DNA from 2 places in the Streptomyces sp. NBC_00691 genome. Region 2 is predicted to be linked to the other one. Evidence: predicted binding sites of a transcription regulator. Region 2 holds the regulator's gene; the other holds the start of a gene.
What was found. The regulator HrcA, encoded in region 2, represses chaperone genes, less so after heat shock. The targets are predictions, from matches to a motif close to TTNGCACTCNGNNNNNCNGAGTGCNAA.
Positions count from the first base shown of each region.

Region 1: the regulator HrcA is predicted to act here: its motif matches at 7,127-7,153, upstream of groL (chaperonin GroEL).

Region 1 covers NZ_CP109007.1:4,473,027-4,488,901, forward strand. The annotation lists gene OG392_RS20285 (winged helix-turn-helix transcriptional regulator) at 1-45, shown strand, start outside; gene OG392_RS20290 (alpha,alpha-trehalose-phosphate synthase (UDP-forming)) at 42-1,490, opposite strand; gene OG392_RS20295 (DUF7927 domain-containing protein) at 1,585-3,402, opposite strand; gene OG392_RS20300 (glucosyl-3-phosphoglycerate synthase) at 3,440-4,408, opposite strand; SAM riboswitch class I at 4,558-4,702, shown strand; gene thrC (threonine synthase) at 4,696-6,006, shown strand; gene OG392_RS20310 (MoaD/ThiS family protein) at 6,021-6,299, shown strand; gene OG392_RS20315 (cold-shock protein) at 6,707-6,910, shown strand; gene groL (chaperonin GroEL) at 7,320-8,948, shown strand; gene OG392_RS20325 (SRPBCC domain-containing protein) at 9,152-9,622, shown strand; gene OG392_RS20330 (class I SAM-dependent methyltransferase) at 9,695-10,480, opposite strand; gene OG392_RS20335 (FG-GAP-like repeat-containing protein) at 10,861-14,058, shown strand; gene OG392_RS20340 (lysine 2,3-aminomutase) at 14,472-15,782, shown strand; gene OG392_RS20345 (transporter substrate-binding domain-containing protein) at 15,807-15,875, opposite strand, start outside.
Region 2 covers NZ_CP109007.1:2,770,379-2,786,253, forward strand. The annotation lists gene OG392_RS12535 (adenosine deaminase) at 1-915, opposite strand, end outside; gene OG392_RS12540 (ribonuclease Z) at 926-1,828, opposite strand; gene OG392_RS12545 (histidine triad nucleotide-binding protein) at 1,842-2,201, opposite strand; gene OG392_RS12550 (tetratricopeptide repeat protein) at 2,277-3,371, opposite strand; gene OG392_RS12555 (ATP-binding protein) at 3,368-4,759, opposite strand; gene OG392_RS12560 (16S rRNA (uracil(1498)-N(3))-methyltransferase) at 4,874-5,617, opposite strand; gene OG392_RS12565 (nitronate monooxygenase) at 5,614-6,693, opposite strand; gene dnaJ (molecular chaperone DnaJ) at 6,804-7,940, opposite strand; gene hrcA (heat-inducible transcriptional repressor HrcA) at 7,941-8,960, opposite strand; gene OG392_RS12580 (MBL fold metallo-hydrolase) at 9,109-9,837, shown strand; gene OG392_RS12585 (DUF3097 domain-containing protein) at 9,848-10,648, shown strand; gene OG392_RS12590 (Cmx/CmrA family chloramphenicol efflux MFS transporter) at 10,959-12,116, shown strand; gene OG392_RS12595 (IS701 family transposase) at 12,446-13,669, shown strand; gene hemW (radical SAM family heme chaperone HemW) at 13,903-15,144, opposite strand; gene OG392_RS12605 (AMP-dependent synthetase/ligase) at 15,204-15,875, opposite strand, start outside.

The sequences.
Region 1 (15,875 bases), 1.7 Mb from region 2:
CTCGAACCCCTGGCCGCGTGGGGGCGGGAGCGGGCCGTCGGCTAGGGCGTCTCCTCCCGCAGGGCGTCCAGCTGGTTCAGGAACCAGCGCTGCGGGGGCAGGGCCGTCGCCGTCGCCGCGAGGCGCTTCGTGCGGTCGGCTCGTTCCGGCAGGGGCATCGCGAGGGCGGTGTGGAGGGCCTCGGCGGTCTCCGAGACGTCGAAGGGGTTCACCGGGAGGGCGTCCTCCCGCAGCTCCTGGTACGCGCCCGCGCCGGTCGACAGCACCAGAGCGCAGCCCGCGTCCGAGACCACCGGTATCTCCTTGGCGACCAGGTTCATGCCGTCGCGCACCGGGTTGACCAGGGCCACGTCCGCCAGGCGGTACGCGGCGAGGGAGCGGGTGAAGTCGTCCTCCACGGAGACGATCACCGGCTGCCAGCCGGCCGTGCCGAACTCCGCGTTGATCTCGGCGGCCAGCCCGGCCACCGAGGCCGTGTACGCGCGGTAGGACTCCAGGTCCTGCCGGGAGGGGTACGCCGAGGCCAGATGGACCACCCGCTCGCGCCACTCGGGGTGGACGGTGAGCAGCTCCCGGTAGGCGAGGAGGCCGCGCAGGATGTTCTTCGACAGCTCGGTGCGGTCGACGCGGACGATGGTCCTGCGCTCGCCCACCTCGGCACGGAGCCGGGCGAGGGCCTCGTCCACCTCGGGGCGGTGGGCCAGGGCCCGCAGCTCGTCGCCGTCGACGCCCAGGGGGTACGCCCGGACCCGGGTGCGGCCCTTCCCGGCGCCGTGGCGGCGCCACTCCACGCCGTGCCAGGGGTCGCCGCTCGGCCGGACGCCCTGGGCCGTGCCCGTGGAGTCCTCGCGTCCGGAGCAGCAGCGGATGAACGCCGACGCCCATCCCCAGGTGTGGAAGCCCAGCTCGTCGGCGCCGAGCATGCCCCACAGGAGTTCCTCGACGATGTCGTCCGGCACCATGCGCAGGTACTCGGAGGACACCCACGGCGTGTGGGTGAAGTGGCTGATCCGCAGGTCGGGGCGGAGTTCCCGCAGCATCCCGGGGACGAGTGCCAGGTGGTAGTCCTGCACCAGGACCGCCGCGCCTTCGTCGGCCTCGGCGGCCAGGGCCTCGGCGAAGGCGCGGTTGTAGGCGCGGTACGACGCCCAGCGGCGCCGGAACTCCGCGTCGAAGACGGGCTCGCGCGGGGTCTCGTACAGGTGGTGGTGGAGGAACCAGAGCACCGAGTTCGCGATGCCGTTGTACGCGTCGGCGTACACGTCCGGGTCGATGTCCAGCATGCGGACGCCCGGTTCGCCGATGCCGCGCCGGACGGCCTCCCGGTCTCCCTCGCCGAGCGCCGCGCACACCCACAGGCTGCCCTGCGAGGAGACGGCGCTCAGCCCGGAGACCAGGCCGCCGCCGCCCCTGCGGGTGTCGAGCTCGCCGTCCTCGCCGCGCACGTACGAGACGGGTCCCCGGTTGGATGCCACGAGCACAGATGCCATGGGGCGAACCTAGCCCGTCCCGTAAACGCTCAAACGTACGTATACGAGACGGGTGGATCCGGCCACGGAGGGTGGCCGGGCCTCCGGCGGGCCGTCAGCCCTCGCGCCGGCCGCGCATCGCCGCCTTCGCGACCAGGCCGGTCGCCGCGAGGGCGAGGCCCAGGGCGCCCAGCAGCCACAGCCGCTCGCCGTTGCCGCCGGTCTCGGCCATCGAGCCGCCGGCGGCGTTCCCGTGGGGCCCGGGGGCCGGGGGCGCGGGGGCGGCCCCGGCGGGGGCCGCGGCGGGCGTGGGCCCGACCCGGGCCGGTTCCGGGTCCGCGGGCGTGGGCGTGGGGTCCACCGGCGTAGGGGTCGGATCCACCGGGCTCGGTGTCGGGGTCGGTCTGGGCGCCGTCTTCGGCCTGTCGAGCTTCGGTGCCGCCCCGCAGGCCGGGTCCTCGCTGCCGGCTCCGCAGTTGGAGCGGGGTGTCCCGGCCACCACGCGGGTGCGGAGGAGGCCGTCCCCGGCCACCGGGTCCTTGATCTTCACCGAGTAGGTGACGGTCGCGGTCTTCCCGGCCGGGACGGTTCCCACGTACCCGATTCCCGGCGCCGTGTACGTCGCCGTGCCCAGGTCCGTCCTTACGTCGCCCCGGTAGTCGGCGTCGTCGAGGATCCCGGTCAGGTCGTCGCCGAACGTGGCGTTCGGGTAGTCGAGCGTGCCGGTGTTCCTCGCCGTGATCGTGTACGTGACGGTGTCGCCCGGCTTCACGGCGCGCGGGCTCGCCGTCTTGGTGATCTCCAGGTCGGGGACGGGCACCGAGAAGGCCAGCGCGGAGGGCACGTAGGCGTCTCCGCGCGTCGAGAAGGTCAGGTCGGCCGAGGTGGCGCCCTGGGGGACGGCACCGTCGGGGAGGTCGAAGGACTTCGCGTCGATGCTCAGGTTGTCGACCGGCCCGGGGGCGACGGCACCGTCGGCCCCGCCGATGAAGAAGTTGTCGGTGTTGCCCGAGCGGGGCTCGGTGACGTTCTTGCCGTCGACGAGGAAGGCGTCACCAGGGGTGTTCCGGTCGCCCTCGTACGCGGTGACGCCGGCCCGCGCCCTGCCCCCGATCCGGTGGAAGCCGTCCACGGTGACCGTGGTCGCCGGGGACGTCGAGCGCTGGAGGACGTGCCCGCCGTACACGTGCACCTGGCGCCGCTCGGGCGCGCGGACCGGGTCCGGCCCGGGGAACCTGTGCACGACGGTCAGCGACCAGCCCGCGACGCAGCCCTTGCCGTCGGACGCCCAGATGTTGCCGACGGCCACCTGCGCGTCCGTCCCCGACGTGCCCGCGAACGCGGCCGTCACGTCCGACTCGCCCGTGTACCAGTGCGGGCCCTCGGCGTCGGCCGGGTCGGCGACCATGCTGTCGATCGAGACCGGGGTCACGGGACCCGCGCCGACCTTGATCACCGGGGTGGTCGTCGTGGGATCGCCGGGCGAGCGCGGGCCATCGGTGCCGGAGATGTCGCAGCGCTTCAGCGGCGCCCCGCCCGGCCCCTTGTACGTGCCGTCGTTGCCGCCCCAGAAGAGCCGGGCGTACGCCACCTCCGCGCCCGCCGGGATCCGCACCCGGCCGGTGCTGGAGCCGTAGTCGCTCCCCAGGGCGCCGGCGTCGATCCGCCGCATCACGAAGGTGTTGTCGCTGTCCGGGCCCTGGCCGCTCGCCGCCGTCGCGCAGCGGGCGGCCGGGTCGGCGGGGGCCGCCGGGCAGCCCATGACCGTGTTGCCGATCATCGTGAAGTCGCCGTACAACGACGCGTCGTACCGCTTGCCGAAGGGCTCGACCACGTCCGCCGCGGCCGGCCCCGCCGCCGTGAACGCGAGCGAGCCCGCGAGGAGGCCGATGACCGTCGCCACCCTGCCCAGGTGAGGTTGTCTGAAGCGCATAAAAGGCAAAATAGGCAAAACGGATCATCATTCGGCGTTACGCCACGCGGCGGCGGGCGTACTCCACGATCTCCGCCATCGGCGGCCGCTCCTCCGTGTCCACCGCGTACGTCCGCGGCTCGAAGCCCTTCTCACCCCGCTCGAACTGCGTCAGCCGCGGCCGCACCAGATGCCCCCGCGACAGCCGCAGCTGCGCCGTCCGGTAGATCGCCGCCGCCATCCTGCCCAGCGCGAGACCGTCCTGGTGCCGGTGCTTGCGCACCCCCACGTCCACCTGCGCGAGCGCGTCCAGACCCACCGTGTGCAGCGCGTCCACGAGCAGACCGAGCTCCACCCCGTACCCGACCGGGAAGGGCAGCCGTTCGAGCAGGGACCGGCGCGCCGCGTACTCGCCGCCCAGCGGCTGGACGAAGCCGGCCAGCCGCGGCCAGTGCAGATTGAGGAGCGGGCGGGCCACCAGCTCCGTCACCCGACCCCCTTGGCCGGAAGCCCTGCCGGCGGCGACCCCGTCGAACTCGGCGCCGAACGGGCGGTCGTACATCGCCTTCACGAAGTCCACGTCCGGGTCCGTCAGCAGCGGGCCCACGATCCCCGACACGAAGTCCGCCGAGAAGTCCCGCAGGTCCGCGTCGATGAAGCACACGACGTCCCCGGTCGTCACCATCAGCGACCGCCACAGGACCTCGCCCTTGCCCGGCACGGCCGGTATCCGGGGGAGTATCGCGTCCCGCGCGACCACCCGCGCCCCGGCCGCGGCCGCCACCTCCGCCGTACGGTCCGTGGAGCCCGAGTCGATCACCACCAGCTCGTCGACGAGCGGCACCGCCTCCGACATCAGCTCGCGCCGGATCACGGCGACGATGTCACCCACCGTCGCCTCCTCGTTCAGCGCCGGCAGGACGACGCTGACCTTCGTGTTCCGCTTCGCGGCGAGGATCCGCTCCAGCGGCCGGTCCGCCACGGACCAGGACCGCCGGTCCAGCCAGCGCTCCACCTCTTCCAGCACGTGATCTCCATCTCGCGGTTCGGACGGCCGGTCCAAGCGTCCGGGCCTTCGGTTACAGTCTTGAACAACGCGGATGCCCGATGCACGTCGGGGTGCCGCCCGCGCCGGAGCGCAGGAACGAAAGTTCACCGCGCTTCACAATCGAATACCGCTCATCCAGAGGGGCAGAGGGAAACGGCCCGTTGAAGCCCCGGCAACCCTCCAGTCGGTTACTCGTCCTCCAGCGAGGCTCCCGGCTAGGGAAGGTGCCAAATCCGTCTCATGGCGAAAAATTCGTCATGGGAAAGATGAGGAGAAAGGGCCTCGCCTCCATGGCTGTACAGACTGTTACCCCCGCCACTTCGGTCGACCTCGGTCCCGCGTCCGGGCTTTCCTGTCGCGAGTGCGGTGAAATCTTCCCGCTCGGCCCGATCTTCGCCTGCGAGCTGTGTTTCGGACCGCTCGAAGTCGCGTACGACCTCCCCACCGGCGACCCCGAGGCGCTGCGCAAGCAGATCGAGGCCGGCCCCGCCAACATCTGGCGCTACGCCCCGCTGCTGCCCGTCCCCGCCGACGTCGCCGACAAGCCCAACCTGAACCCGGGCTGGACCAAGCTCGTCCAGGCCGACAACCTCGCCCGCGAGATCGGCGTCGCCCCCGGCAAGCTGTTCGTCAAGGACGACTCCGGCAACCCGACCCACTCCTTCAAGGACCGGGTCGTCGCCCAGGCCATCGAGGCCGCCCGCGCCTTCGGCTTCACCACCCTCTCCTGCTCCTCCACCGGCAACCTGGCCGGGGCCGTCGGCGCCGCGGCCGCCCGCGCCGGCTTCCGCTCCTGCGTCTTCATCCCGCACGACCTGGAGCAGGGCAAGGTCGTCATGGCCGGTGTCTACGGCGGCGACCTCGTTGCCATCGAGGGCAACTACGACGACGTCAACCGCTTCTGCTCCGAACTCATCGGCGACCCGCTGGGCGAGGGCTGGGGCTTCGTCAACGTCAACCTCCGCCCGTACTACGGCGAGGGCTCCAAGACGCTGGCGTACGAGATCTGCGAGCAGCTCGGCTGGGTCATCCCCGACCAGCTCGTCATCCCGATCGCCTCCGGCTCCCAGCTCACGAAGATCGACAAGGGGCTCCAGGAGCTCATCAAGCTGGGCCTCGTCGAGGACAAGCCGTACAAGATCTTCGGTGCCCAGGCCGAGGGCTGCTCCCCGGTGTCGGTGGCCTTCAAGGCCGGCCACGACGTCGTACGGCCCCAGAAGCCGAACACGATCGCCAAGTCGCTCGCGATCGGCAACCCGGCCGACGGCCCGTACGTCCTCGACATCGCCCGCCGCACCGGCGGCGCCGTGGAGGACGTGAACGACGAGCAGGTCGTGGACGCGATCAAGCTCCTCGCGCAGACCGAGGGCATCTTCGCCGAGACCGCGGGCGGCGTGACCGTCGGCGTCGCGAGGAAGCTCGTCGAGAACGGGCTGATCGACCCGAACCTCACCACCGTCGTCCTCAACACCGGCGACGGACTCAAGACCCTGGACGCGGTGGCCGACACCTCTCAGGCGACCGTCACCATCCGCCCGAGCCTGGACGCGTTCCGCGACGCCGGCCTGGCCCTCTGAAAGGTTCCGAAGACATGGCCGTGAACGTCCGCATCCCCACCATCCTCCGCACCTACACGGGCGGGCAGTCCGAGGTCCAGGCCGAGGGCACGACCCTCGCCGAGGTCATCGCGGACCTGGAGAAGAACCACACCGGCATCGCCGCCCGCGTCCTGGACGACCAGGGCAAGCTGCGCCGCTTCGTCAACGTCTACGTGAACGACGACGACGTGCGCTTCGAGCAGGGCCTGGAGACGGCCACCCCGGCCGGCGCCGGCGTCTCGATCATCCCGGCCGTCGCCGGAGGCTGCTGAGCCCGCGCCGGGCCGCCGGTTGTCCCGTCTTTCTTGAATTGCCCCTTCCGCGTCATAAAGCGGAAGGGGCAATTCTGCATGGTTGAGCGCGGTAGAGTTGGGGAAGTCCCCTCCGCTGCTCATGCCAGGCGCATATGAGAATGCGTCCCCGCGCGACAAGAAGCAGCCAAAGTGTGTGTGCGATGTGTACCCTCTGCACGCTTTGCCGGGCCCGACTTGCCCCGTGATTCAAGGGATTCTCCCCAATTCGCCTTTCCTCGGCGCCCAGAATTCTCGCTCGATTGACCTGTTGCAGAGGGCAGTTGGGCAGATACATTCAGCGGCGGTCGACGCGTTCCGGCGCAGGGTCTGACCCGGGTCCGCGAAGTGCGGGTCCCGCGCAAGGGCCAGTAATAGGGGAGTTAGGCATGGCTCAGGGCACCGTCAAGTGGTTCAACGCGGAGAAGGGCTACGGCTTCATCGCGGTCGACGGTGGTGCGGATGTTTTCGTCCACTACAGCGCGATCCAGATGGATGGCTACCGCAGCCTCGAAGAGGGACAGCGAGTCGAGTTCGAGATCTCGCAGGGCCAGAAGGGTCCGCAGGCGGACATGGTCAAGCTCGCCGTCTGAGCGCGGCGCGATCGGCCACCGACGCAACGCCGTCGAGGGGTCCGTATCCCTGAGGGGATACGGACCCCTCGCGCGTTCTCCGGCCCCGTCGACGCAGGTCCCGCGCGCCTTCCGTGCCACTCTCCTCCTCGTTCCGCAGGCCTCCCGAGGCCGTTCCGCGCCCCTCTCGCGCCCCTCCCGTCACCCCTCGCCCCGTGTCCCGATCATCGAGAGTCGCTTGCACTCTCATAGGGCGAGTGCTAATCATTGGCGTTAGCACTCGGAAGGTGAGAGTGCTACGAGGATCGGGCAGACGAGGCCGCCGGCCGGGTGGGGCAAGGAACCACGCGGAGCTGCGGAGGCCGTCCGTCGCGGGCGTCGGCGCGGTCCTGGAGCGTTATCCACCCCATGTCCGGGAGGACCACTTCACATGGCCAAGATCATCGCGTTCGACGAGGAGGCCCGGCGCGGTCTCGAGCGCGGCATGAACCAGCTCGCTGACGCCGTCAAGGTCACCCTCGGCCCCAAGGGTCGCAACGTCGTCCTCGAGAAGAAGTGGGGCGCCCCCACGATCACCAACGATGGTGTTTCCATCGCCAAGGAGATCGAGCTCGAGGACCCGTACGAGAAGATCGGCGCCGAGCTGGTCAAGGAAGTCGCCAAGAAGACGGACGACGTCGCCGGCGACGGTACGACCACCGCCACCGTTCTCGCCCAGGCGCTCGTCCGCGAGGGCCTGCGCAACGTGGCCGCCGGTGCCAACCCGATGGCCCTCAAGCGCGGTATCGAGAAGGCCGTCGAGGCCGTCTCGGGCGCCCTGCTCGAGCAGGCGAAGGATGTCGAGACCAAGGAGCAGATCGCTTCCACGGCCTCCATCTCCGCCGCCGACACCCAGATCGGCGAGCTCATCGCCGAGGCGATGGACAAGGTCGGCAAGGAAGGCGTCATCACCGTCGAGGAGTCCCAGACCTTCGGTCTGGAGCTGGAGCTCACCGAGGGCATGCGCTTCGACAAGGGCTACATCTCGGCGTACTTCGCCACCGACATGGAGCGCATGGAGTCGTCGCTCGACGACCCGTACCTCCTGATCGTCAACTCCAAGATCTCTTCGGTGAAGGACCTGCTCCCGCTCCTGGAGAAGGTCATGCAGTCGGGCAAGCCGCTGCTGATCATCGCCGAGGACGTCGAGGGCGAGGCCCTGTCGACCCTGGTCGTCAACAAGATCCGCGGCACCTTCAAGTCCGTCGCGGTCAAGGCCCCGGGCTTCGGTGACCGTCGCAAGGCCATGCTGAACGACATCGCCATCCTCACGGGCGGCACGGTCATCTCCGAGGAGGTCGGCCTCAAGCTCGAGAACGCGGGCCTCGACCTGCTGGGCCGCGCCCGCAAGGTCGTCATCACCAAGGACGAGACCACCATCGTCGACGGTGCCGGTGACAGCGAGCAGGTCGCCGGTCGCGTGAACCAGATCCGCGCCGAGATCGAGAACAGCGACTCGGACTACGACCGCGAGAAGCTCCAGGAGCGCCTGGCGAAGCTCGCCGGCGGTGTCGCGGTCATCAAGGCCGGTGCCGCGACCGAGGTCGAGCTCAAGGAGCGCAAGCACCGCATCGAGGACGCCGTTCGCAACGCGAAGGCGGCCGTCGAGGAGGGCATCGTCGCCGGCGGCGGCGTGGCCCTGCTCCAGGCTTCCTCGGTCTTCGAGAAGCTCGAGGCCGACCTCGCGGGTGACGAGGCCACGGGCGCGAACATCGTGAAGCTGGCCCTTGAGGCCCCGCTGAAGCAGATCGCGGTCAACGCCGGCCTCGAGGGCGGCGTCGTGGCGGAGAAGGTCCGCAACCTGCCCGTCGGCCACGGCCTGAACGCCGCGACCAACGAGTACGTCGACCTCATCGCCGAGGGCATCATCGACCCGGCGAAGGTCACGCGCTCCGCGCTGCAGAACGCCGCGTCGATCGCCGCGCTGTTCCTCACCACCGAGGCCGTCATCGCCGACAAGCCGGAGAAGGCGTCCGCGCCGGCCGGCGGCGGCATGCCGGGCGGTGACATGGACTTCTGATCCTCCGGGATCGGTGGTTCATCGCGGAACGCGCAGGCGGGACGCACGAACGGACCGAGGGCGGCACTCCCAGCCGGGAGTGCCGCCCTCGGGCGTTCTCACCGGCCGCCCACCCGGTGCACGGAGGTGCCGCAGGTGCCGGACGTGCTGGGCGGGAGCGGCGGGGCGATCCTGGAAGTGCCCCTTCGTGAAGGGAACGGACCATGGTCACCCTCCTGACGACCCCGGCCGACCGCGAGCTGGTCATCACCCGCACCTTCGACGCCCCGCCGGCCCGGGTCTGGGAGGCATGGACGGTCCCCGAGCACGTACGGCAGTGGTACGGGGTGTCCGGGCTGACCACGACGGTCGTCGACATCGATCTGCGCGTGGGCGGTTCGTGGCGCTGGGGCCAGACCGCCCCGGAGGGCCAGCAGATCGTCTTCTCGGGCAGGTACGAGGACGTCGTCCCGGTCGAGCGGATCGACTACACGGAGGTCTTCGAGCAGATGCCGGACGGGGAACCGGTCCGGGTCACGCTCACCTTCGACGCGACTCCGGACGGCGGTACGGCCCTGACCAGCACGTCCTTCTGGCCGTCGAACGAGATCAGGGACCAGTCGCTGGCGGCGGGCATGGAGGCGGGGGTGCGGGAGCAGTACGACCGGCTCGCGGAGCACCTGAGGGCGATGTGACGGCGGCGGCCCCGCGGGCGGGGGCGCGAGCCCCGTCCCGGTGGGCCGCGGCCGCGGCCCCCGCCCGTCGGTTCAGGGGCGCCGGAAGAGCGCCGTCCAGAGGAAGGCTTCGCCGAAGGCGGGGGAGTCGGCGCTCTCGTCGCGCATACGGCGGACCTCGACGTCGGTCAGGTCGGCGAAGACGGCGCGCAACGAGTCGTCCGTATAGGCGAGTCCGCCGTCCAGCGCGCCCTTCCGGTAGAAGTCGGCGTCGGGCAGTTCGGAGCCCATTCCGCCCTCTCCGGCGGCGAACGTGGTGAGCGCGAAGTGCCCGCCGGGCGCGAGGACGCGGTCCAGGAGCGCGAGGTAGCCGATGCGGCGGTGCGGCGGCAGGTGGTGGAAGCAGCCGGAGTCGTAGACGAGGTCGTACGGCCCGTCGAGGGCGGTGCCGGGCGCGAAGGCGTCGCCGCACACGAACCGGATCCCGGTGGCCCCGGCCTCCCGGGCGCGCTCCTCCGCCCAGCGGACGGCGGTGGGGGAGAGGTCGACGGCGTCCACCTCGTACCCGAGCGACGCGAGGTGGAGGCTGTTGCGCCCGGGTCCGCAGCCGAGGTCGAGGGCGCGCCCGCCACCGGCCGGGAGCAGTCCCCGCTCGACGTACGAGACGAGGTTCTCGTCGGGCTTGGCGACGAAGAAGGGCACGGGCTTGTCCCGGTCGGCGTAGAACCGGTCCCACCAGTCGGCCCCGCCACCGGACCACCGGTCGGCATCGGGCGCGAAGAGCCCGTCGAGCAGGCCGAGGACGTCGTCGACGGTGCGGATGTGGCGGGCGGCGCGGACAGTGCCGCCGGCGCCGTCGTGGCGGTCGTTCGGACTCATGTGGATCTCCCCTCCGAGTCCCCCAAGAATAACGGGAGTTGAGGTAAAAGCCCAGGTCAGTGGTGGTGTGCGGAGGGGCTGGAGGGCTGCAGAGGGGTGCCGGGGGCGTGTCGCGGCCCCGTGGGGGCGGGTCCTCCCGCGCGGGGCCCCTCGGGCCCCCACAGTCCCGGGAAGGGGCCTTCCGGGGCGTCGCGGGGGCCGGTTTCCGTGGAGGTTCGGGCCCGGTGCGGCGGGCGGGGGCCGGGGCGGATTGAACGGGTTCGAAAATCAGGTTCCGTCGTCACCGGCCTCTGCTACTGTCGGCCTGCTTGCGCGGGGGACGAGCGGCGAGACCATGAGACCCCTTCCCCGCGCCGAATGCCCTGGGGAGGGACTTCTACGTGATCAGACCGCTGGACCGACGGCCGCGCCGTCGTGCGCTCGGCCGCATCGCACTCACCGTCAGCCTCGCGGTGACGGCCGGCGTCGGCACCACCGTGGGGGCGGTGGCCGACACGCCCGGCGCGACCGGCGACGCGGTCGTCGTCGGCCCGGGCGCCCGCTTCGTGCCCCGCGCCACCCTCGTCCTGAACGCGGGGGAGACCGGCTTCCTCACCGCGCAGGAGGGCGACGACCGGCTGCGCTGGATCGACTACGCGACCGGCGGGACCACCGTCCTCGACCACCGCCTGCCGAAGCCGCTCTCGTACGACGTCGACGAATTCCGCTTCGCCGAGTACCCGGCGGACTTCGGGCACGGCTCCGACACCGTCGCCGTCCACTCGGAGAGCCCCACCCCGCACGTGACGCTCCAGCAGCGGGCCGGCGGCGGCCCGACGACCACCGTCGCGATCCCGGAGGGACAGACCTACGTCGGCACGTACGGCGACACGGTCATCACCCGGACCGGCACCGAGCGCGACGTCACGAGCCTGCACCTCCTCCACCCGGAGGCCGGCGGGGTCAGGGAGCAGAAGCTGGAGGGACTGCCCGAGGGCTGGAACCTCTCCGTCAACGAGGGCGACGCCCGGTCGATCGCCGTTCGCGGCATCAAGTGGGTGGACTCCACGATGAGCCAGGGGTGGTGGGTCGTCGACCTGGCGAGCGGGAAGCTCACGGCGCTCTCCACCCAGGGCGAGAGCGTCTCCTTCGACAACGACACGGTCCTCCACGTCGGCGCCCCGTCCACCTACGAGGCGCAGGTGTACCGCCGGGACGACCTGGGCGCCGCCCCGACCACCCTCGACCTGCGGGACGTCGCCTCGTACGACGACGTCGTCCGCCGGCTCGGCGACGACCTGGTCACCGTGAGCCCGCCCAACCCGGGCAACAACGAGTACCGGGGGAACCGCCTCGTGCGGCAGGCCCCGGACAACAACGACACCCCCCTGCTGGAGGTCGCCTCCACCGCCCTCAGCCGGCTGCCCGACGGCTCGCTCCTCGTGGCCGGTGCGGAGCAGCGCACCGACTACGGCGCCCTCGACTGGGGGTACTACCGCTTCACCGCGGCCGCCGACGGCACCGTCACGCGCAAGCGGCTCGCGGACATCGAGGACATGGAGGCCAGGCCCGCGGGCATCTCCCTCGGCAGCGGCATCCTGACCACGGCCGACGACTCGAAGCTGTACCAGCCGGGCGGCATCCTCGGCGGATACCGCAGCACCTGGCTCAAGACCTCGGGGCGCCCCGAGGAACTGCGCACGACCACCGACGGCTTCGTCGCGGGCCGGGACGACGACTGCAGCACCACGTGGCGCGTCTACTGCGTCTCCATGTTCGCCAGCGGCGACGGCCACCACGGGCGCAAGGCGGGCACCGAGCAGGACCTGACCATGCTCTACCGGAACGGCTCCAGCAGCTGGGGCCCGAGGCTGACGACGGGGCTCAGCAGCCCGCGGCTCATCGACCTGTCCGGCCGGTACGGCGTCGCGAACCAGGCCTCGGGCGGATCCCAGGCGGTCATCGAGTTCCGCGGCACCGACTCCGGGGCCGTACTCCAGAAGCGCGAGCCGGTCGCGTCGGCCCTCTGGGGCAACACGCTCTGGAGCGCCACGGACAACGCGAACACCGTCACCTCCAAGACCCTTCCGGCGGGCACCGCGGGCGAGTCGTTCACGACGGTCAACCGCTGCGAGCCGACCGAGCTCCAGGCCGTGGGCCGCTGGGTGTACTGGAAGTGTCGGGACGACTCGTGGGACGTCCGCGGTGGCGGCCTCTACGACCGGTCCACCAAGCGCTTCCTGAGCCTCGGCTCGGACGAGACGCTCCTCGGCGACGACTACCTCGTCTCCCGCTCGGACAGTACGGGCCTCACCCTGGTCGACCTGCACAACGGGATCCCAGCCAGCGGCAAGGTCGCCGACCTGCCGCAGCGCGTGGTGGCGACCCCGGCGCAGCTCGGCGCGAACACCACCCGCCGCGCGGGCTGGACCGTCGACCGCTTCGGCGGACACGTCGCCTACACCGGTGACGACCGCCGGGTGCGGATCGTCCCGTCCGGAGTCCCGGCCCCCCGGATCGCGGTCATCGACCGGGACACGGCCGCGTCCGCCGACGTCAAGTCCGCCGGCTGGCGGCCCCGTTGGTGGCTGTCCAAGCCCGCCGCCTCCTGGTCGCTGGCGCTCAGGGACAAGGCGACCGGCACGGTCGTCCGTACCCTGACGGGCGGCGAGGCCCGCGGTGTGGTCGCTCCCGCGTGGGACGGAAAGAACACGGCGGGCCGGACCGTCGCGAGCGGGTCGTACACCTGGACCCTGACGGCCAGGGCCGCAGACGGCCAGGGCGCCGACCTGTCGGCCTCCGGGGCGCTGTCGGTGACCGGCGGTGCCGCGGTGTGGCGGGACATGGGCGCCGACGGCGTCGGCGACCTGCTGGCGATGGACGCGGCCGGTGCGATGTCGATGTACCGGGGCACGGGCACGGGCGCGCTCTCGGCGCGGATCGCCGGCACGGGCACGAAGTTCGCCGCGTCGTCGGTGTTCGTGCCCTTCGGCGACGTGAACGCCGACGGCTGCGCGGACGTCCTCGCCCGGGTGGGCGACGAGCTGCGCGCCTACCGCCCCGGGTGCGGGACGGTCGTCTCCGCCTCGTCGCCGTACACCTCGATCGGCTCGGGCTGGGGCCAGTACGACGTGCTGACGTCCCCCGGCGACGCGAACGGCGACGGCTACAGCGACCTGGTGGTGCGCCAGGCGTCCACCGGTGACCTGTACTTCTACGCCGGTACGGCCGATCACCGGCTGAAGCCGCGTGTGAAGATCGGCGCCGACTGGAGGCTGTACAAGAAGATCGCCGGCGCCGGTGACCTGAACGGCGACGGCCGCGGCGACCTGCTGGGCGTGGACGCGGCGGGCGTGCTCTGGCGGTACTACGGCACCGCGACCGGCGGCGTCACCGCGCGGGTGAAGGTCGGCGGCGGCTGGGGCGGCTACTCGTCCCTGGTCGGTGTCGGCGACCTCTCCGGCGACGGCCGGGCGGACCTTCTCGCCCGTGACACCGCCGGCAGGCTGTGGCGGTACAGCGGGACCGGGACCGGCCCGTACGGTGCCCGGGTGCTGGTCGGTGCGGGCGGCTGGAACGTCTTCAAGGGTCTGTACTGACCCTCGCCCCCACCCCACCTCTCCGAACCCACCGCGATCCCGCCCGGATCGCACCCCGAGGGCCCGGCCGCGAGGCCGGGCCCTCGGGCGTTCGCGCGGCCGCCGGGGAGTGCGGAGGAATGGCGCCAATCTGGCAGATGCCCCGGGCTTACGCCAGGCCGAAAGCCCACTGGTGCGAATCATGGTGTTTCGGTGCGAATAGGATGTTCGCGTCACATGGTGCTGTCCGGTACCTGACGCGCACGATTGGCCGGACTCCTCCGTTGCCCCCGAACCGGGCCACCGGTAGGCCCATTGGCGGCCCGGGCATCGACTCCTCATCATCGTCCCGGGTGCGCCGCACCAGCCATCGGTGAGGCCTTCGAGGAGGCAACGACCGTGCAGACCGCCGACGTCCCGGTGGTGAGGAACGGGTGACCGTCTTCACCGGTCACCGCCTCGCCCGACTCATCGCCGACCGCACCGGGCAACCCGCCCTCGCGCACGAGGCCGACATCGTCGGCCGCGTCCTGCCGATCGGGCTCGCCGCCCACGCCGCCGACGCGCTCATCGACTGGTCACGCGCCCCCGACGACCCCCTCTACCGGCTCCTCGTGCCCCACCGCGACCTCCTCGCCCCCGCCGACTTCGCCGCCGTCGAACAGACCCTGCGGGACGACGACCGGTCACGACTCGTCGTCGACGGACTGCGCGAACGACTCGACCCGCACCCGTCCGGCCGGAACGCCGAGGCCGTCCGGCACCCCTACCCGGGCACCCTGCTGGTCCTCCCTGACCGGCACTCGACCTGCCCCGCCCCCTGCGCGTCCTGCTTCCGCGCCCCCCGGTACACCGGCGACCCCGCCCTCGGACGGTCGCCGGGCGGGCCCGAGACGATGAAGGCCGCACTGGCACGGCACCCGGAGATCACGGACGTCGTCCTCGACGGCGAGGACCCGCTCGCCATGAGCGCGGCGGATCTCGACGCGTACCTCTCACCGCTCCTGGCCACACCTCGGGTACGGACGATCCGCATCCGGACGAGAGCCCTGATCCACACCCCGGAACGCTTCCTCACCGCGACCGCGACCGGGGACGCCGCCGCCGATTCCGGGGCTCGGTCCGGCGCCGCCTTTGACGCCGACGACCTCCTCCGTCTCCTCGAACGGGTCGTCGCGGCCGGCCGCCGTCTCTCCCTGCTCCTCCAGGTCGCGCACCCCCGCGAGCTCGACCCGGCGCCCACCCGCCGGGCCCTCGCCCGCGTCCTCGCGACAGGAGCGGAGATCCTCACCCAGGCACCCGTCCTGCGGCACGTCAACGACGACGCCGAGGTCTGGGCGCGCATGTGGCGGGAACAGACCGCGCTCGGGCTCGTCCCGTACCGCATGCTCGTCGAGCGCGGCACGGGCGCACGCCGGTGCTTCGGCCTGCCGCTCGCCGTGGTCGTGGACATCCACGCGGAGGCGGTACGCCGACCGGTCCAGGGGCTCGCGCCCGCCGTCGCCGGGCCGGTGATGTCCACGGAGCTGGGCGCGCTCGCCGTGGACGGCGTCGTCCGCCTCGGGCAGGGCCCGGCCTTCGCCCTCCGCGCGCTCCGGGCCCGCGATCCCGCCCTGACCGGCGCCGTGGCCCACGCCCGCTTCGACCCGGCGGCGAGGTGGTGGGACGAGCTGACCCCGTACGGGCCCCGGGACCGGATCCTGCTCCCGGGGGAGCCGTTGACGCCGTCGGACGTGGTGGGCTGAACCGCCTCGCCGCCTCCCGGTGCGTCAGGCCGCCGGCGGGGCGAGCAGCCCCGCGTCCTGCCCGGCGCGACGGAGCGAGTCCGCGACGAAGCC
Region 2 (15,875 bases):
CGCCAACTCCCGCAGCTGCTCCGACGACAGCCCCAGAGCCTCCCGCACCCCGTCGAAGTTGTCCCCCACATACCCCCCGAAGTACGCCGGGTCGTCGGAGTTCACGGTGACGAGCAGACCCGCCGCCATCATCTCCCGCAGCGGGTGATCACCCAGCACGTCGATCGCCCGCAGCCGCACGTTCGACAGCGGGCAGAGCGTGAGCGGCACCCGCTCCCGCACGAGCCGGTCGACGAGCTCCGGGTCCTCCATGCACCGCAGCCCGTGGTCGATCCGCTCCACGCCGAGGACGTCGAGCGCCTCGCGGACAAACTCCGCCGGGCCCTCCTCGCCCGCGTGGGCGACCCGGCGCAGCCCGAGCGCCGCGGCGGCCTCGTACACCTCGCGGAACTTGGCCGGCGGGTGGCCGACCTCCGCCGAGTCCAGGCCGACACCGGTGATCCGGTCCAGGTAGGGCTTCGCGGCGTCGAGGGTGGCCAGCGCCGACTCCGCCGACTCGTCGCGCAGGAAGCACATGATGAGCCGGGTGGAGATCCCGTACCGCTCCTCGGAGCGTTCGAGGGAGGCGCTCAGGCCCTCGACGACCGTGCCGAGGGGGACGCCGCGGGCGGTGTGCGCCTGCGGGTCGAAGAAGATCTCGGCGTGCCGGACGCCCTGGGCGGCGGCCCGCTCCAGATAGGCGTCGGTGAGATCGGTGAAGTCCTCGGCGGTGCGCAGCACCGCCATCAGGCCGTAGTAGAGGTCCAGGAAGGACTGGAGGTCGCTGAAGCGGTACGCCTCGCGCAGGGCTGCGGTGTCCGCGTACGGCAGGGTGACGCCGTTGCGCGCGGCGAGCGCGAAGGCGAGCTCGGGTTCGAGGGTGCCTTCGATGTGGAGGTGCAGTTCGGCCTTGGGGAGAGCCGTGGGGAGGGGCATGGGTGGTGCTCTATCTCTTCGGTACGGGGACCCTCATGAGGTCCTGGGCAATGCTCAGTTCGCCGTCGAACCCGGCCGCCCGTGCCTGCCGCCCGAACTCGGCCGGGTCGGAGTAGCGCTGCGAGAAGTGGGTCAGGACGAGGTGTCGCACACCCGCGTCCCGGGCGACCGACGCGGCCTGTCCGGCCGTCAGATGGCCGTGGTCGGTGGCGAGGCGGACGTCCTCGTCGAGGAAGGTCGATTCGATGACCAGCATGTCGGCGCCGTCGGCGAGCGCGTACACGCCGTCGCAGAGCCGGGTGTCCATCACGAAGGCGAACCGCTGACCGCGCCGGACCTCGCTGACGTCGTCGAGGGTCACGCCGTCGAGGACGCCTTCGCGCTGGAGGCGGCCCACGTCGGGGCCCTTGACGCCGTGCGCGGCGAGCCGTTCGGGCAGGATGCGGCGCCCGTCGGGCTCGGTGAGCCGGTAGCCGTACGACTCGACCGGGTGCGAGAGCACGCACGCGTCGAGGGTGTACGCCTCGGTGACGGCGAGCGGCCCGTCGGCGGTCACCGGCGCCTCGGCCAGCCGCACGGTCTCGCGGTAGGCCGTGGCGTACCGCAGCCGCTCGAAGAAGTGCTGCCCGCTCGCCGGGTAGTGCGCGGTGACGGGGTGCGGGACCTGGTCGAGGTTGATCCGCTGGATCACCCCGGCGAGGCCGAGCGAGTGGTCCCCGTGGAAGTGCGTGACGCAGATCCGGTCGATGTCGTGCGCGGCGACCCCGGCCCGCAGCATCTGCCGCTGCGTGCCCTCACCGGGGTCGAAGAGGATGCCCTGTCCGTCCCAGCGCAGCAGATAGCCGTTGTGGTTGCGGTGCCGCGTCGGGACCTGGCTTGCGGTCCCGAGCACGACGAGTTCCCGTACGGACATGGCGGCCGCCGGTCTAGCCGGGGGGCCAGTTGAGGCCGCGACCGCCGAGCACGTGCGCGTGGGCGTGGAAGACGGTCTGGCCGGCGCCGGCGCCGGTGTTGAAGACGATCCTGAAACCGCTGCCCTCGACCTTCTCCTGCGCGGCGACCTCTCCCGCCTCGCGCAGTATGTCGGCGGCGACCCCCGGGACGGCGGCGGCCAGGGACGCGGCGTCCGGGTAGTGGAGGCGCGGGATCACGAGGACGTGGCTGGGCGCCTGCGGGTTGATGTCGCGGAACGCGACCGTGGTCTCCGTCTCGCGCACGATCGTCGCGGGCACTTCCCCCGCCACGATCTTGCAGAACAGGCAGTCGCTCTGCGGCTCTCCGGCCATGGCCCGGGCCTCCTCGCCTCGTCGGTCGCTACACGCGCATGCTATCCGCCGCCTCGTCCGCCGCCGTGTCCCAGGTCAGTCCTTGGGCGCGCGGCGGTTGAGGGCCGAGCGGCTCACCCAGTACGTGATGATCACGGCCCAGAACAGCGGTGACCCGAGCCCGCCGACCACCCCGGCGTCGAAGGACCAGAGGGCCATCGACACCACCGAGTAGAGCCCGAGCAGCCCGACGGCGGCGGCCATCGCGATCACCGGCCGGCAGGAGCGCGCCACCAGGAGCATCGGGCGGCGCAGCCGGGGCGGCACCCGGCGGCTCATCCACAGCACCCAGGCGCCCCAGGCGCCGACGATCACGGCCGCGCCGATCACGAACGGCACGAGCGCCGCGGCGCCGGTCTCACCGTTGCGGACCGGAGCGGCGCCGAACGTCGAGGCGACGAAGCCGAGCAAGGCCACCCAGCGCGCCCCCGCCACGGTGTTCCAGGCCATGGCCTCCAGGTTGTAGCGGGCCTTGCGGTCCTGGAGGTCGAGCGCGGCGGAGGCGACGAAGCCCTCGGCGGCCTGGGTCCAGGCCCCGCGCCGGAACCAGCGGCGCCGCAGCCGCAGCAGCGACAGGTTGTTGTGGGCCTCGCTGCTCTGCGGGTTGAGCCGCAGCGTCGCCTCGTACGCCCGCTGCGCGGTGGCGTGGTCGCCCCGGCGCTGGGCGGTGAGCCCCACCAGGAAGTGGGCCGCGTCCTCCTCGGGGGCGAGACTCACGGCGGCCCGCGCCGCCTCGTACGCCTCGACGGTCCGCGCGGGCGTCCGCGCCTGCTCCGCGAACTGCGCGAGGGCGGTGCCGAGGGCGTAGTGGGTGCCCCAGTACTGCGGGGCGAGGCTGACGGAGTACCGGGCGGCGGTCTCGGCCTCCGGGAACCGCCGCAGTTCGAGCAGGATCTGGACGCGCATCAACCAGGCCATGAGCAGCTCGGGCTCGGCGCGCAGGGCCGCGTCCACGGCCTCCAGGGCTGCCTGGTGCTCCTCGGCGCGATGGTGGCAGCGGGCCAGCAGCACGAGCGCCTCGGTGTCCTCCGGTTCGCTCGCCAGGTGCTGGGCGACCAGCTGTCCGGCCTGCGCGAACCGCCCGGTGTCGTACAGGGCTTCGGCGCGCAGGAGGGTGGTAGGCGTGGTCACAGCTTGCGCTTCCGCTTGAGGTGGGCGAGGAGGTCGTCGTACAGCCCGCCCTCGTTGGCGAACATGGCGACGTTCCGGGCGGCCGCGAACCACGGCTCGGTGGACGGCTTGATCTGCTTGGCCGCGCCGAGCAGGTCCTTGGTGGTGATCAGCCGTACGGAGCCGGTGCGGGCGGAGTCGAGGAGCGCGGCCTCGGCGGCCGACTCGCAGACATGGGCGAGGTCGGCGCCGGAGAAGTCCTCGGTGACCTTGACGAGCTTGCCGAGGTCGACGGCCTCGATGGGGCGCTCGCGCAGGTGGTAGCGGAGGATCGCCTCGCGCGCGGTGGCGTCCGGCGGCAGCACGAGGAGCGTGCGGTCGAGGCGGCCGGGGCGGCGCAGCGCGATGTCCACGTCCCAGGGCACGTTGGTGGCGGCGAGCACGAAGACGCCCTCGTTGCCCGCGCCGCTGGCGATGCCGTCGAGCTCGGTGAGGAGCTGGTTGACGACGTTGCGCAGTCCGCTGTGGTGGGTGCGGGAGCGCTTGGCGCCGAGGGCGTCCAGCTCGTCGAGGAAGACGACGCAGGGGGCCTGGCGGCGGGCGGTCTCGAAGATGTCGTGGATGTTCTTCTCGGAGGCCCCGATCCACATGTCGAGGACGTCGGAGAGCGAGACGGTGAGGAAGTTCGCGCCCAGCTCGCCGGCGACGGCCCGCGCGATGAAGGTCTTGCCGCAGCCGGGAGGTCCGTAGAGGAGCAGACCGCCGCGCAGCGACTTGCCGTACAGCCTGCGCAGTTCGGGGTTGCGCATGGGGGCGAGGAAGGCGGCCTCCAGGCGCTCCTTGACCTCGTCCATGCCGCCGACGTCCGCGAGGCGTACGGCGCCGGGCGCGTCGACGTCCCAGGCGTCGGCGTCCCCGGCGGGGCCCTGGCCCTCGGCGGTCTGCGGGGCCTCCAGGAAGCGGGGGCCGACGACGTCCTGCACCTGCTGCTCGGCCGCTTCCCAGTCGAAGGCGGGGGCGCCGCCGACGGGCGGCGCGGGCGGCTCGGTCGGCTCGGGCCGCTCGGGCCGCTCGGGCCGCTCGGTCGGCTCGGGCCGCTCGGGCCGCTCGGGCCGCTCGGCCGGCGCGGGGCCGTTCTCCGTGGCGGCCGAGGTCGCGGCCGGCCCCGGCGCGGGCTCCGCGGGAGGTGCGGCGGGGGCCGTCGGCATCCCCATGGCCCGCATCATCAGCGCACGCGCGTCCGCGTCGCCCGGCGCGTGCTGGAGCGCGACGGCCGCCTCCGCGACGGCCTCGTCGTTCCGTTCCTCGGAGAGGAGGAGTTCGGCGAAGTGGAGACGCAGGGGTACGTCACCGGGGGCGGCGGCCACGGCGGCGCGCAGACTGCGGATCAGGGGGGACTCGTCGGCCATGCGGTCAGCCTAAGGAGCGCGCGGGGGCCGCCGTCCACCGGGTTCGATCCGTTGCGGACTCCGGACACTCCGCCGGACGCCACGGGACCGCGCCCCGCAGGCCGACGTCGGCGTCTAACTCCAGCGGCCCGTGCGGCCCAGGACGAGCGCCGTCGCCGCCGTGCCCGCCGTCGACGTCCGCAGCACGCTCCGGCCCAGCCGGTACGGCTTCGCCCCGGCCGTCTCGAACGCCGCGAGCTCCTCCGGGGAGACCCCGCCCTCGGGGCCGACGACCAGCACGATCGAGCCCTTCTCCGGGAGTTCGGCGGTCGCGAGCGCCCCGCTCGGGTGGTCGCGGTCCTCGTGCAGCACGGCCGCGAAGTCGGCGGTGGCGAGCAGCGCGGCGAGCTGCTTGGTCGTCATCGGCTCCGCGACCTCGGGGAACCGCGAGCGGCGCGACTGCTTCCCGGCCTCGCGCGCGGTGGACCGCCACTTGGCGAGCGCCTTGAGGCCCCGATCGCCCTTCCACTGCGTGATGCAGCGGGAGGCGGCCCACGGCACGATCGCGTCCACCCCGGTCTCCGTCATCGTCTCGACGGCGAGCTCGCCCCGGTCGCCCTTGGGCAGCGCCTGGACGACGGTGATGCGGGGCTCCTCCTCGGGGTCCTCGTGGACCTCGTCGACCCGCACGGTGAGCTGGTCCTTGCCCTCGGCGGCCAGCACCACGCACGCGGCCCAGCGGCCCCGGCCGTCGGCGAGGACGAGTTCCTCGCCCTCCCGCAGCCGCTTCACGGAGACGGCGTGGCGGCCCTCGGGGCCGTCCAGGAGGAAGCTCCCGGGGCCGGGAACGGCGTCGACGACGAAGACGGGTGCGGTCATGAGGCGCTCCTGTGGGGCAGCTCGGAGAGAGCGGTGTCGAGTTCGGCGGCCAGCACCTCGACCAGCTGCCCGGCGGGGAGTTCGCGGGCGAGCCGGTGGCCCTGACCGGCCCACAGGGCCATGCCCTGGGCGTCGCCCGCGGTGGCGGCGGCCTTGCGGACCGGGGCGGTCAGGTGGTGGATCTCGGGGTAGGCGGCGGGGGCGTACGGCCCGTGCTCACGCATGAAGCGGTTGACGAGGCCGCGCGCCGGACGCCCGGTGAAGGCCCGGGTGAAGGCGGTCCGGGTGTACAGCGGATCGGTCAGGGCCCGCTTGTGCAGCGGGTGGGCGCCCGACTCGGGGCAGCAGAGGAAGGCCGTGCCGAGCTGGGCGGCGTCCGCCCCGGCGGCCAGGACGGCGGCGATCTGCGCGCCGCGCATGATGCCGCCGGTCGCGACGACCGGCAGGGTCACGCTCTCGCGGACCAGGCCGAGCAGGGCGATCAGTCCGGTGCCCGGGACGTCGTCGGCGGGGTCGTCGCGGAACGTGCCCTGGTGTCCGCCCGCCTCGGCGCCCTGCACGCAGACGGCGTCCGCCCCGGCCTGCTGGGCGGCGAGGGCCTCCTCGGCGGAGGTGACGGTCACGATCGTGAACGTTCCCACACGCGCGAAGGAGGCGAGGACCTCGGGCGCGGGGCAGCCGAAGGTGAAGGAGACGACACGGACCGGGTCCTCCAGGAGGATCGCCAGCTTGGCGTCGTAGGCGTCGTCGCGGTGGTCGTCGGTCTCGCCCAGCGGGGTCTCGTACCAGGTGGCCTCGCCCGCGAGCTGATGCCGGTAGACCTCGACGGCGGCGGGGTCGGCGGGCCGCCCGGACTCCGGCAGGAAGAGGTTGACGCCGAAAGGACGTGCGGTGAGCCCGCGCACCTGCTTGATCTCCTGGTAGAGGCCTCCGGCCGTCTTGTACCCGCCCGCCAGGAAGCCGAGCGCCCCGGCCGCGCACACGGCTCCGACCAGCTCGGGAGAGGAGGCGCCACCCGCCATGGGGGCCTGCACGATCGGAAACCGAGAGAGATCGTTCAGTGCGGTGGTGGACATATGGGCATCGTGTCATGCCCCTGCTTCCGGACCGAATCCGTACGTCAGGTCACGGAAAGGGGCGACGACCGCGGTCCGCGGTCGTCGCCCCTTCCGTACGGGAATCCTGCCTACCGCCCGTTGAAGGCGTCCTTCAGGCGCGAGAACAGTCCCTGCTGCCCCGGCTGGAACTGCCCCGTGGGCCGCTCCTCGCCACGCAGCACGGCCAGTTCGCGCAGCAGGCGCTCCTGCTCCGCGTCGAGCTTCGACGGGGTCTGCACCTCGACGTGCACGATCAGGTCGCCCCGGCCGTTGCCGCGCAGATGGGTCACGCCCCGGCCGTGCAGCGGGATCGACTGGCCGGACTGGGTGCCCGGACGGATGTCGATCTCCTCGACGCCGTCGAGGGTCTGCAACGGCACCTTCGTGCCGAGCGCGCCCGCGGTCATCGGGATGGTGACCGTGCAGTGCAGGTCGTCGCCGCGCCGCTGGAAGGTCTCGTGCGGGGTCTCGTGGATCTCGACGTAGAGGTCGCCGGCGGGGCCGCCGCCGGGGCCGACCTCGCCCTCACCCGCGAGCTGGATCCGGGTGCCGTTGTCGACACCGGCCGGGATCTTGACCGTGAGGGTGCGACGGGACCGGACCCGGCCGTCGCCCGCGCACTCGGGGCACGGGGTCGGGACGACGGTGCCGAAGCCCTGGCACTGCGGGCAGGGGCGCGAGGTCATGACCTGGCCCAGGAAGGACCGGGTGACCTGCGAGACCTCACCGCGGCCGCGGCACATGTCACAGGTCTGCGCGGAGGTGCCGGGTGCGGCGCCCTCACCCGAGCAGGTCGTACACACGACCGCCGTGTCGACCTGGATGTCCTTGGTGGTGCCGAAGGCCGCCTCGTTGAGGTCGATCTCCAGACGGATCATGGCGTCCTGGCCGCGGCGGGTCCGCGAGCGCGGGCCGCGCTGCGAGGCCGTGCCGAAGAAGGCGTCCATGATGTCGGAGAAGTTGCCGAAGCCACCGGCCCCGAAGCCGCCCGCGCCGCCTCCGCCGGAGGCCGAGAGGGGGTCGCCGCCCAGGTCGTAGACCTGCTTCTTCTGCGGGTCCGAGAGGACCTCGTAGGCGGCGTTGATCTCCTTGAAGCGTTCCTGCGTCTTCGGATCGGGATTCACATCCGGGTGCAGCTCGCGCGCGAGCCTCCGGAAGGCCTTCTTGATCTCGTCCTGGGAGGCGTCGCGGCGCACGCCGAGTACGGCGTAGTAGTCCGTGGCCACTTACGACTCCGCCAGGATCTGTCCGACGTAACGTGCCACTGCGCGTACCGCTCCCATCGTTCCGGGGTAGTCCATGCGGGTCGGTCCGACCACGCCGAGTTTGGCGACTGCCTCGCCGCCCGAACCGTAGCCGACCGAGACGACGGACGTGGAGCTCAGCCCCTCGTGGGCGTTCTCGTGCCCGATACGTACGGTCATGCCCGATTCCTTGGCCTCGCCGAGCAGCTTGAGGAGCACGACCTGCTCCTCCAGAGCCTCGAGGACGGGCCTGATCATCAGGGGAAAGTCGGGTCCGAAGCGGGTCAGATTGGCGGTTCCGCCGATCATCAGCCGCTCCTCGTGCTCCTCGACGAGGGTTTCGAGGAGGGTCGCGAGCACGGTCGAGACCGTGGCCCGGTCCTCAAGCTCCTCGAAGGACTCGGGGAGGTCCTGCACCAGCTGTGGCACGTCGGCGAACCGGCGGCCGACGACCCGGCTGTTGAGCCGGGCCCGCAGGTCGGCGAGCGAGGACTCGCCGAAGGGCGCGGGGCAGTCGATGACACGCTGCTCGACGCGGCCGGTGTCCGTGATGAGCACCAGCATCAGGCGGGCCGGGGCCAGCGAGAGCAGTTCCACGTGCCGGACGGTCGAGCGGGTCAGCGAGGGGTACTGGACGACGGCGACCTGACGGGTCAGCTGGGCGAGCAGCCGGACCGTACGGCCGACGACGTCGTCCAGGTCGACCGCGCCGTCGAGGAAGTTGTGGATGGCCCGGCGCTCGGGCGTCGACAGCGGCTTGACGCCGGCGAGCCGGTCGACGAAGAGGCGGTAGCCCTTGTCGGTCGGAATGCGGCCGGCGCTGGTGTGAGGCTGGGCGATGAAGCCCTCCTCCTCCAGGACGGCCATGTCGTTGCGCACGGTGGCGGGCGAGACTCCGAGCTTGTGACGCTCGGTGAGCGCCTTGGAGCCGACGGGCTCCTCCGTCCCGACGTAGTCCTGGACGATGGCGCGCAGGACCTCGAGTCTGCGTTCGCTGAGCATCGTGCGCACCTCCAGCTGTCGTCGTCGTTCCGGTTGCTCCGCTTTTGGCACTCGCCCTGTCCGAGTGCCAGCGACCCCCCGGCCAGTGTACGGCGGCGGGCGTCGCTCCTGGCAAGGTGGCGACGCCTCCACCGGCTAGCGTCGCCGCATGGACGTGCATTGGGAAGCGTACGGATGGGAGCGGCTCGCGGACGGGGTGGGCCGGCGACGGCTGCCCGGGTGGGACGCCACGGTCGGACTGGTACTGGGTGAACGGGCGGTGCTGCTGTACGACACGGGCTCCTCGCTCGCGGAGGGCGCCGAGCTGCGGACCCGGATCGCGGAGCTCACGGGCGGCCGCAGAGTGACGCACATCGCACTGAGCCACCCCCATTTCGACCACGTTCTCGGCACGGCGGCGTTCTCCGGCGCGGAGGTCTTCGGCGCGGTGGGCTCGGACGAGCTCCTCGGCCGGGCGCGGGACCGGGAGGCGCTGCGCGCGGACGCCGTACGGCACGGGCTCGACGAGACGGAGGCGACGGAGGCGGTCGACGTCCTGGTGGCCCCGCGGCACGTGGTCTCCGGCGAGTGGACGCTCGACCTGGGCGGCCGGCAGGTCCTGCTGGCGAACGTCGGCCCCGGCCACACGGGCCACGACCTGGTGCTGCTGGTGCCGGGCGAGCGCGAGGTCGTCTTCTGCGGCGATCTGGTCGAGGAGTCGGGCGAGCCGCAGGCCGGCCCGGACGCGATCCCCTCCCGCTGGCCGGACGCTCTGGACCGGCTGCTGCGGCTCGGCGGCGAGGACGCGGTGTACGTGCCGGGGCACGGGTCGGTGGTGGACGCCACGTTCGTACGACTCCAGCGGGAGGAACTGGCAACGCGCTTCTCCGTCGCATAACGTCGCCCGAATGCGCAGCTACAACCCGGACTTGACGCCCCCCTGGAAGCGCTCGGCGCCCGTTCCCGAGGTTCCGGCCGACCGTGATCTGGTCGTCGAGGAGGTCACGACGGGCTTCTGCGGGGCGGTGATCCGCTGCGAGGCGGGCACGGTGACCCTGGAGGACCGCTTCGGCAAGCACCGTGTGTTCCCGCTGGACCCGCGCGGGTTCCTCCTGGAGGGCCGGGTGGTGACCCTGGTCCGCCCGTCGGCCGCTCCCGCCCGCCCCACCCGTACGGCGTCGGGCTCGGTGGCGGTCCCGGGGGCGCGGGCCCGGGTGGCCCGCGCGGGCCGGATCTACGTGGAGGGCCGCCACGACGCCGAACTGGTGGAGCGGGTCTGGGGCGACGACCTCCGCATCGAGGGCGTGGTCGTGGAGTACCTGGAGGGCGTCGACGACCTCCCTGCGATCGTCGCGGAGTTCGACCCCGCCCCGGACGCCCGGCTCGGCGTCCTGGTGGACCACCTGGTCCCGGGTTCGAAGGAGTCGAGGATCGCCGCTCAGGTGACATCACCGGACGTGCTGGTCGTCGGCCACCCGTACATCGACATCTGGGAGGCGGTGAAACCCGCCTCGGTGGGCATCCGGGCCTGGCCGCGGGTCCCCAGGGGGCAGGACTGGAAGACGGGCGTGTGCGAGGCCCTGGGCTGGCCGCCGAACACGGGCGCGGCCTGGCAGCACATCCTGTCGAAGGTGACGACGTACAAGGACCTGGAACCGGAGCTGCTGGGCCGGGTGGAGGAACTGATCGACTTCGTGACGGCGCCGTAGGAGGCCGTCACACCGCTCCCTTCCGGGCGAGGGGCGACCCCCGGTGACCGCCGGGGGTCACCCCTCGCTCCCGTGCCGACAGGGGTGCCCGGGCGGGGCGCGGTCGGGTAGCGTGCGCGGCATGTCGAGCCCCGAGTCGGACACGTCGGGGGCTTTCGGTCACGCCGTCGGCCCCCTGGACCCCCGAGTTCTCGCGGACCACTGAGTCCGCTCCGCAGGCCCCGGTCGTGCGGACCACGCGGGTACCCGTGGGTGCCGACCGCGGTGACGAGATGCCTCTGTCGTCTCTTCCTCACCCCGGAGCCACTCGATGCCCCTCCCGCTCTTCCTTCTCGCCCTGGCGGTCTTCGCCATGGGCACCTCGGAATTCATGCTCGCCGGCCTGCTGCCGGACATCGCCTCCGACCTCGGCGTCACGGTCGGCAGCGCGGGCCTGCTCACCTCGGCCTTCGCCGTCGGCATGATCGTCGGTGCGCCGCTCCTGGCCGCGCTCGCCCGCGCCTGGCCGGTACGGGCGAGCCTGCTCGCCTTCGTCCTCGTCTTCTCGGCGGCCCACGTCCTGGGCGCCGTCACGGACGGTTTCGCCGTCCTGTTCGCCACCAGGCTGGTCGCGGCCTTCGCGAACGCCGGCTTCCTCGCCGTGGCCCTGACCACCGCCACCCGGCTCGTACCGCCGGACCGCAAGGGGCGCGCGCTGGCCGTTCTGCTGTCGGGCACGACGCTGGCCACCGTCGCCGGGGTCCCCGCGGGATCGCTGCTCGGCACCCTGCTCGACTGGCGGGCCACGTTCTGGGCCGTCGCCGCTCTCTGCCTGCCCGCGGCCCTCGGCGTCCTCCGGGGCGTCCCGGCACGTCCCGCGCGGGAGGGTTCGGCCGAAGGGCCGGACCTACGCGCGGAACTGGCGCGGCTCAGGCATCCGCGGCTGCTCGTGGTGATGCTGCTCGGCGCCCTGGTGAACGCGGCGACCTTCGCGGGCTTCACCTTCCTGGCGCCCGTCGTCACCGGTTCGGCCGGGCTGGGCGAGCTGTGGGTCCCGGTCGCCCTCGTCCTCTTCGGGGCCGGGTCCTTCGCCGGGATCACTCTCGCGGGGCGGTGGTCCGACCGCTGTCCGGGCCTGGTCGTCGCGGTCGGCGGTCCACTGCTGCTCGTCGGCTGGCCGGCCCTGGCCGTGCTGGCCGAGGAGCCGGTCGCGCTGCTCACCCTGGTGTTCCTGCAGGGCATGGCGTCCTTCGCGCTGGGCGGGACGCTGATCGCGCGGGTCCTCTACGAGGCCGCGGGAGCCCCCACGATGGCCGGCTCCTACGCGACCGCCGCCCTCAACGTCGGAGCCGCCACCGGACCGCTCGTCGCCGCCGTCACCCTCCGGGCCGGAGCGGGGACGCTCGGCCCGCTGTGGGCGAGCGGCCTGCTCGTCCTGGGCGCCCTGCTGATCGCCCTGCCCTCCCGCAGGGTGCTCTCGGCCGCCTAGGGCCTGTCGTCAAACTCCCGTCGTCGCCCGGAGGGCGGCCCCGCGGCGTCTGGTGCGTGCTCTCGGTGTGCCGGGAGGAAGCCCTCGTACTGGACGTACTCGGGCTTTCGCCCGGTGCGGCGAGAGTGCGTGCCAGGCGTCGCGGGGCAGACGGGAGTTTGACGACAGGCCCTAGTACTCCAGCAGGACTTTGCTGTCTGACCTGCGGGTTTCGCTGGGCGGCTGGAGTGTAGCGGGACTTCGGTCGTGTGGGGGCGGTCTCAGGGAGACCGCCCCTCGATCGTGCGACAACGCCGCAGATAGTGACAGCAGCGGGGCAGCCTCCGAGGGTGATCACCGAGTATGCCGCCGCGCAGTGGGACGTCGAACTGGACGATCTCTTCCTGACCATCGGGCACCGCTTCGGCCGAGTCGAGCTCCGCCGCCGGATGCGTGACTATGTGCGCGGGCTGCTCGCCCCGGTGGCCCGCAAGAACAGCTGGCAGCTGGCGGAACAGGCCGGCCACCGCACGCCCGACGGCCTGCAGCACCTCCTCGCCGGATCGAAGTGGGAGCCCGACGACATCCGCGACGACCTGCAGGAATACGTTGCCGACAAGCTCGGCGAGGCCGACGGCGTCCTGATCATTGACGACACCGGGTTCATCAAGAAGGGCACCACCTCCGCCGGGGTCCAGCGCCAGTACTCCGGCACCGCCGGCCGGACCGAGAACTGCCAGATCGGCGTCTTCGCCGCCTACGCCACCACCCGCGGCAGGGCCCTGGTCGACCGCGAGCTCTACCTCCCGAAGTCCTGGACCGAGGACCGGGAACGCTGCCGCATCGCAAGGGTCCCCGACGAGCGGGAGTTCGCCACCAAGGGTGAACTGGCCCGGCACCTGGTGCTGCGGGCCCTCGCCTCGCCGCTGCCCATCGCCTGGGTCACCGCGGATTCCGCCTACGGTCAGGACAACCGATTCCGCCGGCTGCTGGAACAGTCGGGTGTCGGCTACGTGCTGGCCGTCCCCAAGTCCCAGTTTAGTGTGGGCTGTTCACGGATCGAGGTTCTGTTCGCGCAGGCTCCGGACGAAGCGTGGGAGAAGACCTCGTGCGGCGACGGCGCGAAGGGACCCCGCGTCTACCACTGGGCAGCGGTGCGGCTGCCGGCCGTCGCGGAGTTCGACTATCAGGGCGAGGTCCCTCACCGGATGCGCTGGGCACTGGCCCGGCGCAGCGTCAGCAAGCCCGACGAGATCGCCTACTACCTCGCCTACGCACCCCTTCAGGTCACCGTCCAGGAACTGGTGCGGGTCGCCGGGACCCGCTGGGCGATCGAGGAGTGCTTCCAGGCCGCGAAGAACGAATGCGGCCTGGACCAGTACGAAGTCCGCCGCTACGTGGGCTGGTATCGGCACATCACTCTGGCCATGCTCGCCCACGCCTTCCTGACCGCCACGGCATGCCAGCCCCGGGAAAAAGGGGCGGGACAGATGGGACAGCCGAGGCCATCGAACTCACAGTGGCGGAGGTTCGGCGACTCCTGGCAGCTTGTCGTGCCCGGCCCCCGCACCTGAGCGGACACCGAGGACTACATCACGCGCTGAGCTGGTCGAACTGGCGCCGCCGACGCCAAGCAGTCGCCCGCCGCTGCCATTACCTGCGGCGTTGTCGCACGATCGAGGGGCGGTCTCCCTGAGACCGCCCCCACACGACCGAAGTCCCGCTACACTCCAGCCGCCCAGCGAAACCCGCAGGTCAGACAGTAAAGTCCTGCTGGAGTACTAGGTGTGCGTCTGCCGGACAGGCCCTAGTCCACCAGGTCCCGCACCACCGCGTCGGCGAGCAGTCGGCCCCGCAGGGTCAGCACGGCGCGGCCCGTCTCGTAGGGCTCCGGGGCGAGGAGCCCGTCGGTCAGGGCCTTGGCGGCCGACGCGAGGCCCGCCGGCTTGAGGAGGGACAGTTCGACGCCCTCCTTGAGCCGCAGCTCCAGGAGGATCCGCTCCACCCGCCGGTCCTCGTCGGACAGCAGCTCCCGGCCGGCGCCCGGGGTCTTCCCGCCGGCCAGCGCCGCCGCGTACGCCCCCGGATGCTTCACGTTCCACCAGCGGACGCCGCCGACGTGGCTGTGGGCGCCGGGGCCCGCGCCCCACCAGTCGGCCCCGCGCCAGTACAGCTCGTTGTGGAGACAGCGCCCGGCCTCGGAGGTGGCCCAGTTGGAGACCTCGTACCACTCGAAGCCGGCGCCGGAGAGAACGTCCTCGGCGATCAGGTACCGGTCGGCGTGGACGTCGTCGTCGGTCATGGGGACCTCGCCGCGCCGGATGCGCCGCGCGAGCTGCGTCCCCTCCTCGACGATCAGCGCGTAGGCGCTGACGTGGTCGGGTCCGGCGCCGATGGCCGCGTCGAGCGAGGCCCGCCAGTCGTCGTCGGTCTCGCCGGGGGTGCCGTAGATCAGGTCGAGGTTGACGTGCTCGAACCCGGCGGCCCGCGCCTCACCGACGCAGGCCTCGGGGCGGCCCGGGGTGTGCGTCCGGTCGAGGATCTTCAGGACGTGCTGTCTGGCGCTCTGCATGCCGAAGGAGATCCGGTTGAACCCGCCGGCCCGCAGCTCCGCCAGATAGGCCGGGTTCACGGAGTCCGGGTTGGCCTCGGTCGTCACCTCGGCGTCGTCGGCGAGCCCGAACTCCTCGCGGACGGCGGCCAGCATCCGTACGAGATCACCGGCGGCGAGCAGCGTGGGCGTGCCGCCGCCCACGAAGACGGTCCGCACCGGCCGCGGGTCGTCCCCGAGGACCTTGCGGGCGAGCCGGATCTCCTCGACGACCTGCTCGGCGTAGTTGTCCCGGGAGGCGAGCACGCCGCCGGTCCCCCGCAGCTCGCTGGCCGTGTAGGTGTTGAAGTCGCAGTATCCGCAGCGCGTCGCGCAGTACGGCACGTGCAGATAGAACCCGAGCGGCCGCTCCCCCGCCCCTTCGAGGGCGTGCGGGGGCAGCGCCCCGTCGTCGGGAACGGACTCACCATCGGGCAGTACGGAAGGCATGAGCCCCATTGTCCCGTACTGCCCGAGGTGAACGCCCGGCCTGTGGACAACCTCTCCACAGGGTGCGGTCAGGACTCCCGCGACCCCGCGTACATCTCCTCGATGAGCGCCTTGTACTCGCGCTCCACCACCGGCCGCTTCAGCTTCAGGGACGGGGTCAGCTCGCCGTGCTCGATGTCGAGGTCACGGGGCAGCAGGCGGAACTTCTTGATCGTCTGCCAGCGCTGGAGGCCCTCGTTGAGGCGGTCGACGTAGCCCTGGACCATCGCGACGGTCTTCGGGTCGGCGACGACCTCGGCGTACGACGCGCCCGCGAGTCCGCGGTCGGCGGCCCAGCCGAGGAGGGTGGGCTCGTCGAGGGCGATCAGCGCGGTGCAGAAGTTCCGGTCGGCGCCGTGGACGAGGATGTTCGAGACGAACGGGCAGACGGCCTTGAACTGGCCCTCGACCTCGGCGGGCGCGATGTACTTGCCGCCGGACGTCTTGATCAGGTCCTTCTTGCGGTCGGTGATCCGCAGGTAGCCGTCGGCGGACAGCTCGCCGATGTCACCGGTGTGGAACCAGCCGTCGGACTCCAGGACCTCGTTCGTCTTCTCCGGCAGGCCGTGGTAGCCCTCCATGACGCCGGGGCCGCGCAGCAGGATCTCGCCGTCGTCGGCGATCCGGACCTCGGTGCCGGGGAGCGGCTTGCCGACGGTGCCGGTGCGGTAGGCCTCTCCCGGGTTGACGAAGGAGGCGGC